Regions from separate parts of the Pseudothermotoga elfii DSM 9442 genome, predicted to be linked through region 2. Evidence: riboswitches for the same ligand, from Rfam matches in the RefSeq annotation. Region 2 holds a riboswitch; the other holds the start of a gene.

Region 1 (4,427 bases), 480 kb from region 2:
AAACAGTTTTTCATCTACTCTTGAATCTGAAAGTAAAAATGCTATTTCTTCGAGATCAACTTTTTCCGGATGGTTCAGGATTTTCTTCAAAACACCTTCGAACACAATCAATCACCTTCCAGCATAGCTCAACCATCTCAGAACTCGGTTTTTCAACCTGAGCTAAAACAACGTATCTGTCATCTTCACAAATAACTTGAGGAGGCTCAAATTTTTCTATACCCGCTTTAAGATCATTTATGAAGGAAATTCTTCTTCCAACCTTTTTGCAAACCCACACCTTGCAGTGAAACTTTTCAGAAATATGTTCGAGTATCTTCTTACAGCCTGACATCACGTTCGCCTTTCTCGATATTCACAAGCATTTTTCTAACAGTTTCACGTCTCGAATCTGGTATTTTCAGAAGCTCTTTTTCGATAAGTTTCTCGCCTATAAGTTTCGTTTCATTTGTGGCATAATCGATCAGATATTCTTTGAAAGTTAAAAGAGCGTTCGGTGTGCAAAATTCTTTCACAAAACCGGGTATAGCAAATTCCATAAAATGCTGGCCAGTTCTTCCTGCTCTATAGCAAGCTGTGCAGAAAGAAGGAATATAACCTTCCATAGCAAGTTCTTTTATTACTTCATCCAGGGTTCTTGTATCTCCGAGTATAAATTGACTTTTCCTGACAATCTCCTGATCTTTCTGAGCATATGACCCAACGCCTATACTGGAGCCTGCATCTATCTGAGAAACGCCAAGTTTTATCACCTCATCTCTGAGTTGCACTTTTTCCCTTGCTGTTAATATCAAACCTGTATATGGCACAGAAAGCCTTATGATCGCAACAAGCCTTTTGAAATCATAATCGCTGACAGCATACGGGGGCTTCTCTGTTAAAGGAGTTCCAACAGCAGGTTCTATTCTTGGAAAAGATATTGTATGTGGTCCAACGCCAAATCTTTCTTCAAGATGTCTTGTATGACACATTAATCCCATCACTTCAAATTTCCAATCATACAAACCAAACAACGCACCTATTCCAACATCATCTATTCCGGCTATCATGGCTCTATCAAGGCCGAATAATCTGTAAGTATAAGATGATTTTGGGCCGGCTTTGTGGTATTTCTTATACGTTGGGAGATGATAGGTTTCCTGAAAAATTTGAAACGTACCTATACCAGCATTTCTTATCGTTTTGTATCCTTCCACTGTTTGTGGAGCAGCATTCACATTTACCCTTCTTATTTCACCATTACCGTTTCTGTAAGAATAAATTTTTTCTATAGTTTTTGCAATGTACTCGGGTGAATACACAGGATGCTCACCAAAAACTACTATCAGTCTTTTGTGCCCTTTTGAAGTCAGCGCAAACAGCTCATTTGTGAGTTCTTCATCTGTAAGAGTTTTTCTGATAACTTGTTTATTCTCGCTTCGAAAACCACAATATGAGCAGTTGTTTATACATTCATTTCCAATATAAAGCGGTGCAAACAAAACAATTCTGTTGCCATATATTTTTTCTTTCAAAGATTTTGCTGCGGTAAATATCATTTCAACAAGCTCGGGATTTTCAGCATTCAAAAGCGCTGCCGTCTCTGAAAGATCTAATCTTTCTTTGTTCAAAGATTTTTCAAGTATTTCTTCTATGTATTTTTTATCAGGATTTTTCGTCAGAGATAACAACCTGTTTATTTCTTCATGCGGGATAAATGATTCGCTATCGAGTATCTTTTTAACAAATGTATACATAATTTCACCTCTCATTTAATAGGCATTGTTTTTACCTTCACTCCTTTTATTTGTCCAAGTTTTCCGCTCATACTACCAATCAGATCATTGCTTGCTTTCACCACAAGCAAAATAATAGCTATGTTTTCATCTGGTACAGGATAACCTACTCTTAACCTTATTACTTCGGCAAAATTGTGAAGGAATTCGTTGACCTGCCTGTAGGCATTTTGTCTGTCTTCAACGATGATATTGACTATGTAGAATCTTTCCAAAACAAAACCCCCTTTCTCTTTTAGCACCGAGAAAGGGGGCAATCAATTGCATAGCCCATCCTTCCTCGGTGTCAGAAAAATTCCTTCACCTCAGAAGTTCACATTAATTATACAATATTGCCAAAAGAAATAGTTACAATTTCAATTGTAAATTGAATAAATTCTTTCTCCATGGGGAGCTCCTGTTTTGGGGCTGAGAGGAGGACGAAAGTCCTCGACCCAATGAACCTGATCCAGGTAATGCTGGCGGAGGGAATGGAGAAAAATGAATATAAAACCTCCGCCGTATGTGCGGGGGTTTTTATTTCAAAAAAGGAGGAATTTTTGTGAAAGATACGATGATCTCTACGTTAATAGTTAACAGGTATTTCAAGAAATTAAGGAGTTTTCTGGAACTTGATGTAGCGATAGTTGGAGCAGGCCCAAGTGGTTTAACAGCAGCTTACGAACTGGCGAAAAAAGGCTTTAAAGTAGCAATATTTGAGGAGAAAAATACGCCCGGGGGAGGTATTTGGGGAGGAGGAATGATGTTTAATGAGATTGTTCTGGAAAAAGAACTGGAAGATTTTCTGAATGAATTAGAAATAACTTACGTGATTCAAGAAAATCATGTACTGGTTGATTCTGTACATTTTGCCTCAGCCCTTCTCTATAGAACTACTATGGTTGGTGCGACTGTTTTCAATAATATTTCTGTTGAAGATGTGGCTATGCAAGATGGAAAAGTATGTGGTGTAGTTATAAATTGGGGGCCTACCATGAGATTGGGATTGCATGTCGATCCTATAACTGTGAAAGCCTCTTTCGTTATAGATGGAACAGGGCATCCAGCAAATGTGGCATCACTCCTGGCAAAAAGGGGGCTTATCGAAATGAAAATGGAGTTACCTATGAATGCTGATGAAGCTGAACAATTCGTCGTAGAAAATACAGGTGAGATATTTCCGGGATTGATGGCCTCAGGGATGGCAGCATGTGCTGTACATGGTGGTCCTCGAATGGGACCCATATTTGGTGGCATGATCCTTTCCGGCAAAAAAATAGCTCAGATCATAGAAGAAAAATTGAGGTGATTATCATGACTCAAATGGAAATAGCTCAAAAAGGAACATCATCAGAGGAGATGAAAAGAGTCGCTGAATACGAAGATGTAGATGTAGAAGTAATCCAACAAAGATTGGCATATGGAAAAGCTGTCCTTCCAAAGAACAAGCTTCACAAAATAGAAAAACCCATGATAGTCGGAGAAGGGTTCACCGTGAAAGTGAATGCGAACATAGGAACATCACAGGCCTTTTTCTCACTGGAAGAAGAGAAAGAAAAAGCCAGAGTGGCGATTGAATATGGTGCAGATTCTCTGATGGTACTTTCTACCTGGGGCGATCTTAAAGAAATCAGAAAGGCTATTATAGATCTCTCAGCCGTTCCTGTGGGGTCCGTTCCTATCTACGACTCTGCTATGAAAAGTTACCAGTTGAAGAAAAATGTGGTGGATTTCTCTGAAAAAGATTTTCTCAATATGGTTATTTCCCATGCGGAGGATGGGATCGACTTCATGACAATACACGCTGGGATAACAAAGAAAGTTCTGGAACACGTGAAAAATTCAGGACGCATTTTGAAGGTAGTGAGCAGAGGAGGAGCAATCATAGCTGGCTGGATGATTAAAAACAACAAAGAAAACCCATTTTACGAGTATTTCGATGAACTTTTGGATATTGCTAAGGATTACGACATTACACTGAGCCTGGGAGATGGCATGAGACCCGGGACTGTGTTAGATGCGAGTGATGTACAGCAATTCGAGGAGCTTTTTGTAATGAGGGAACTTGTTGAAAAAGCAAGAGAAAAAGGTGTTCAGGTGATGTTAGAAGGCCCTGGTCATATACCTTTAAATGAAGTGGAATTGAATGTGAAACTCATGAAAAAAATAGGAGAAGATGCTCCGATTTTTCTTCTTGGACCACTCCCAACAGATAGAGCTATGGGATATGACCATATTGCCTGTGCTATTGGTGGGGCTCTGGCAGGTTACTATGGAGCAGATTTTCTTTGCTATGTAACTCCTTCAGAACATATATCTCTTCCAACAATTGAGGATGTGAGAGAAGGCGTGATAGCATCCAAAATAGCCGCTGCCATTGCGGATTTAGCACGTGGAAACAGAAAGGCATGGTGGTTAGAGAAACAAATGGCATTGTCAAGAAAAAATTTCAACTGGGAAGAAATGTTTAAATTGTCACTTGGAAAAGATTTGGCGAGGAAGAAATATAAAGAAAGGCCTTATTTACATGAAGGTTGCTCTATGTGTGGCCCTTTCTGTGCAATAAAAATCGTGGAGGAGTTTTTTTGAGAAAAGGCGTTTCCACAAGCATCATAAGAAGTAATCCGCACCTTTTGACAACTCTGCCAGATGCTGATTTATATGAACTTGGAT
Region 2 (4,427 bases):
CTCAGGGTTTATAGAAAGTTTGAAATATATGAACCGGGAATTGCTTTTAAAACCTCTCAGAATGAACTTCTGGAGAGCTCCTACAGATAACGACAAAGGAAACAAACTGCCTGCAAGAGCAGCCATTTGGCGAAATATCTGGGAAAAAGCTAAGGTGTCCAAAATAAAAAGAGTTGAATCCGATCTTGGATACAAATTGGTATTCGAAGGATTTTTCAAGGATATAGAAAAAACGAACTGGGAATTAGTGTATACAATTTCTGATGAAATAACAGTGGAGTTAAAGGTAAATATCGATAGACATCTTCCAGAGCTGCCAAGAATAGGTATTCAAGGAACCTTCCTTGGTGATTTCAAGTACGTGTCGTGGTATGGCCGGGGACCACATGAAAATTATTGCGATAGAAAGACAGGAGCGCCTGTTGGTCTGTATAGAAGCACAGTTGAGGGTATGATACATAAATATGTAAGACCTCAAGAAACTGGACAGAGGACAGATGTTAGATGGTTTAGTATATCCGATGATTACGGAATCACTGTTTTAGTCGAAGGACATCCTGTGATCGAATTTAGCGTATGGCCTTTCGAACTGGAAGATCTTGAAAAAGCAAACCATGTGAATGAACTAACGTACAAAAATCTGGTTGTAGTGAACATAGATCACAAGCAAATGGGACTTGGAGGAGATAACAGCTGGGGTGCTTTACCGCATCCAGAATATATTCTCTTTCCAGGAGAATACAAATATTCTTTTACAATCAAGGTTCTTAGAAATTTTTTTGAAAATTTTCAGGAGGGATAAGATTTGGCCTTGATTATAATCCTGTCCTTTGCCTTAGGCATAGTATCAGGTGCTTTTTTTAAAGTAACTTTGCCTAAAAAAATTAACGTCGTGAATATTATAGTTATTGCCCTTTTGTTTTTTATGGGTCTCAATCTCGGGTCAAACAAGGATTTACTCAAAGTTCTACCAAGTGTAGGAATAACAGGTTTATTGATAGCTTTTTTTTCAGCTGGATGCAGCATTATCTTTGCATGGTTATTTGAATATTTTTCAAAAAGAGGTGGCAAAAAATGATACAAACTCTGGCAGTTTTTTTAGCAGGTATATTTTTTGGCAAGTTTATACATTTTGAAATTCCTGAGTGGTTTTTTACAATACTACTTGTAGCTTTAGTCTTCACTGTTGGAATAAGCATAGGCAATGAAGAAAAAATACTGAGTAAAATAAAAAAGAACCTCAATACTATCATAATCTTAAGCATTTTAACAATTACAGGAAGTTTGCTTGGTGGTTTTATAGCAAGTTTTTTCACCAAGCTCGACATAAGAGAAGCTGTAGGGGCCTCTGCTGGACTTGGCTGGTACAGTTTGTCTGCAATCATGATAAGTGAGGTTCATTCGCATTCTCTGGGCACCATATCTTTTATTGCAAACATCTTTCGCGAACTTTTATCAATCATCGTTGTGCCTTTTCTGGCAAAAATCACAAAATACGGTGCAATATCGTGCGCTGGTGCGACATCAATGGATACCCTGCTTGGATTGATTTCTAAATATGTGCCAAAACAAGAAGTGTTAGTTGCTTTTGGTCATGGAGTTATACTGTCAACTTTCGTGCCAGTATTAATAACATTTATATTCTCATAATTTTATAAATGGTATCTTGCCGATCAATCTACTGAAAGTCAGGTTATTCACATAAATTGCTTTTTGTGATAAAATGAGAATATCAAGTAAATATTTGTGCAGGGGAGCTTCTAACCCGAGGCTGAGAGGAGGACGGAAGTCCTCGACCCTTGAACCTGATCCGGGTAATGCCGGCGTAGGGAGCAAACCAAAAACAAAATTACCCCGCCGCCGGCGGGGTTTAATCTTAGAGGAGGTGGTACGTATGAAAAAATTTCTACTTGTTCTATCAATAATTGTTGCAGTATCTGTATTTTCTCAAGAACTGGTTATCTACACTTATAGCAGTTTTGCATCAGGAATTGCGCAGAAGGTCTTGCCAATTTTTGAAAAGCAAAATAACGTCAAAGTGAAGTTGCTATCTTTTGGGGATGCAGGAAATGTGCTTGCAAGGTTGATTCTCGAGAAAGATCAACCAAAAGCCGATGTTGTGATTGGTCTTGATCAACCTCTGCTAAAACGTGCAATTTCTGAAGGATTATTGATAAAATTTGTTCCTGAAAACATATCTATGATAAAAAATAAAGAACTCTTGGATATGCGAGGTTACGGTATACCATTTGATTATGGCGCAATCGCATTGGTCTACAATACCGAGAAAATCAATAACCCACCGAAATCTTTTAAAGAACTTCTCGATGAAAGATTTAAAAGAAAGCTGGTAGTTCAGGATCCTCGCACGTCAAGTACAGGACTTTCTTTTATGCTCTGGACAGTAGCTGTCTTTGGTGAAGATGGTTTTTTGGATTACTGGAAGAGCTTAAAAAACAATATTCTGACCATAACGCCGGGATGGGATGAAGCGTTTAGCATGCTTGAAACTGGCGAGGCTGACATAATGGTGAGTTATGCGACTGATGGTGCTTACAGTTATCATGAATATGGCAGTTTGAAGTATCTGCCGGTAGTTATGGAAGAAGGTGCTTTTGTACAGATCGAGTATGCGGCTATAGTAAAAGGCAGCAAGAACATCGAGCTTGCAAAAAAGTTTATCGAATTTGTTTTGAGCAAAGAATTTCAATCTCATGTTCCCTTGAATCAATGGATGTACCCGGTTGTAGAGATAGAACTTCCAAAAGCCTACAAATATGCACCAAAGATAGATAAAGTACTGCCATTTGACTATAGTATCTTTGAGCAAAAAGGCAAAGATTGGCTTGAAAAATGGGCAGAGGTAATGATAGGTAAATGAAAGGAAAGATAACCTTGATTCTGGTGCCGATAATCTTTATCGGCACCTTTTTGATTTACCCGCTTTTCCTGCTGTTCTCAAAATTTCCAGTCTGGAATATCTCTCAAGTACTCTCAAAAAATGCAGCTATTATCAGATTCACAGCTTTTCAAGCTCTGCTGTCAGCTTTTTTAACAATGCTTCTTGGAATACCAGGCGCTTATTTATTTGCAAGAACAAAGCTTCCAAAGGTTGCGAAGAGTTTTTTGAAATCTGCAAGCATGGTGCCTTTTGTCCTTCCTGGTATATCGATGGCTATTGGTTTTTTACTCACCTTTGGTAATAATGGAATAGTGAACTGGATATTATCTTTTTTTAATCTTAAAATCAGAATACTTTATACATTCACCGCTGTTTTGATTGGCCACGTTTTCTATAACTTTCCCCTGTTCATAAGAATCGTTGGTGATGCTTTCGAAAGGATAGACAGAAATTTTCTTGAAATGGCTAACATTGAAGGAGCTTCGAGATTCAAGAGGTTTTGGTATATAGAACTACCTTTGATAGCACCAGCAGTTGGGGCGGCTTTTTCTCTTTCTTATCTTTATTGCTTCACCAGTTTTGCTGTCGTTTTGATATTGGGGGGAATCAAATATTCGACTATTGAAGTAAGTATATATATGTACCTCAAAGTGCTTCTGGATTTCGAAAGCGCACTGGCTCTCACGTTATTCCAAATGATTTTCGTGGCATCTGTAAGTTTTGTCTTCCTAATCTTATCCAGCAAATCTCAGCAATCTTTTGGCGAAGCACTCAAAGAAGAAAAACCAAGATGGTCTTACTTTTATATCGCTGTTGTTGGATTATTTGTTTTCTTACCTCTGAGTATGGCTTCTCTGGGAGGATTTTTAAAATATGGAGGGATTTTCACACTTGAAAACTTCAGAAATTTGTTCAGTCAAAGTGCCGAATGGATAATCGGTGCGAACGCCTGGCCTGTGATTATTTACAGCGTTTTACTTAGTTCAATAGTCGGAGGATGCGTGTGCATTCTTGGATTAGTCAGCTCATATGCTTCGATCAGGTATAGAAGTTTTTTATCAATCTTGACGTATCTTCCTGTTGCAATCTCTCCTGCCACAATGGCTTTTGGAATGATTCTTTTTGAAGCACCTCAGGCGATCAAACTTGGTGGTATTTATGCATTGATATCACTACCTCTGGTTCACAGTTCACTTCAAAATGTCTGGAGGAGTTTTCCAAAAGAAATAGAAGAAGCCAGTAAAATTGATGGGTGTGGTTCTGTAAAAAGGTTTTTTAAAATAATATTGCCTGTTTTCAAAAAAGAACTGTTAGGAACTTTTGCATTTTGTATGGCCATAGCACTTGGTGAGATCACAGCGACAATTATTCTGTCAGAAGGTCAATTGACCACTCTATCTGTTGCAACCTATAAACTTTTCAGCACACGTCATATCGGCGAAGCACAGGCTTTGAATTCTATCCTAATGTGGATTGTTTTGATTCTGTTCTTCATTTCTGAGCAAACCGAATAATTTATTTTGAA

Evidence for each region. A riboswitch is a leader RNA that binds a small molecule or an ion and turns the genes downstream of it on or off. The one in region 2 is predicted to bind thiamine pyrophosphate.
Region 1: another riboswitch for thiamine pyrophosphate. It lies ahead of TEL01S_RS09050 (sulfide-dependent adenosine diphosphate thiazole synthase); the one in region 2 lies ahead of TEL01S_RS06665 (thiamine ABC transporter substrate-binding protein).

What each region holds. Positions count from the first base shown of each region.
Region 1 is NC_022792.1:1,852,617-1,857,043, forward strand. Features, by position in the region: gene hydE ([FeFe] hydrogenase H-cluster radical SAM maturase HydE) at 1-105, opposite strand, end outside; gene hydG ([FeFe] hydrogenase H-cluster radical SAM maturase HydG) at 321-1,736, opposite strand; gene TEL01S_RS09045 (TM1266 family iron-only hydrogenase system putative regulator) at 1,748-1,990, opposite strand; TPP riboswitch at 2,153-2,263, shown strand; gene TEL01S_RS09050 (sulfide-dependent adenosine diphosphate thiazole synthase) at 2,317-3,063, shown strand; gene thiC (phosphomethylpyrimidine synthase ThiC) at 3,069-4,343, shown strand; gene TEL01S_RS09060 (sugar phosphate isomerase/epimerase family protein) at 4,340-4,427, shown strand, end outside.
Region 2 is NC_022792.1:1,375,451-1,379,877, forward strand. Features, by position in the region: gene TEL01S_RS06650 (glycoside hydrolase family 2 TIM barrel-domain containing protein) at 1-802, shown strand, start outside; gene TEL01S_RS06655 (LysO family transporter) at 806-1,078, shown strand; gene TEL01S_RS06660 (lysine exporter LysO family protein) at 1,075-1,650, shown strand; TPP riboswitch at 1,741-1,849, shown strand; gene TEL01S_RS06665 (thiamine ABC transporter substrate-binding protein) at 1,895-2,881, shown strand; gene TEL01S_RS06670 (ABC transporter permease) at 2,878-4,416, shown strand.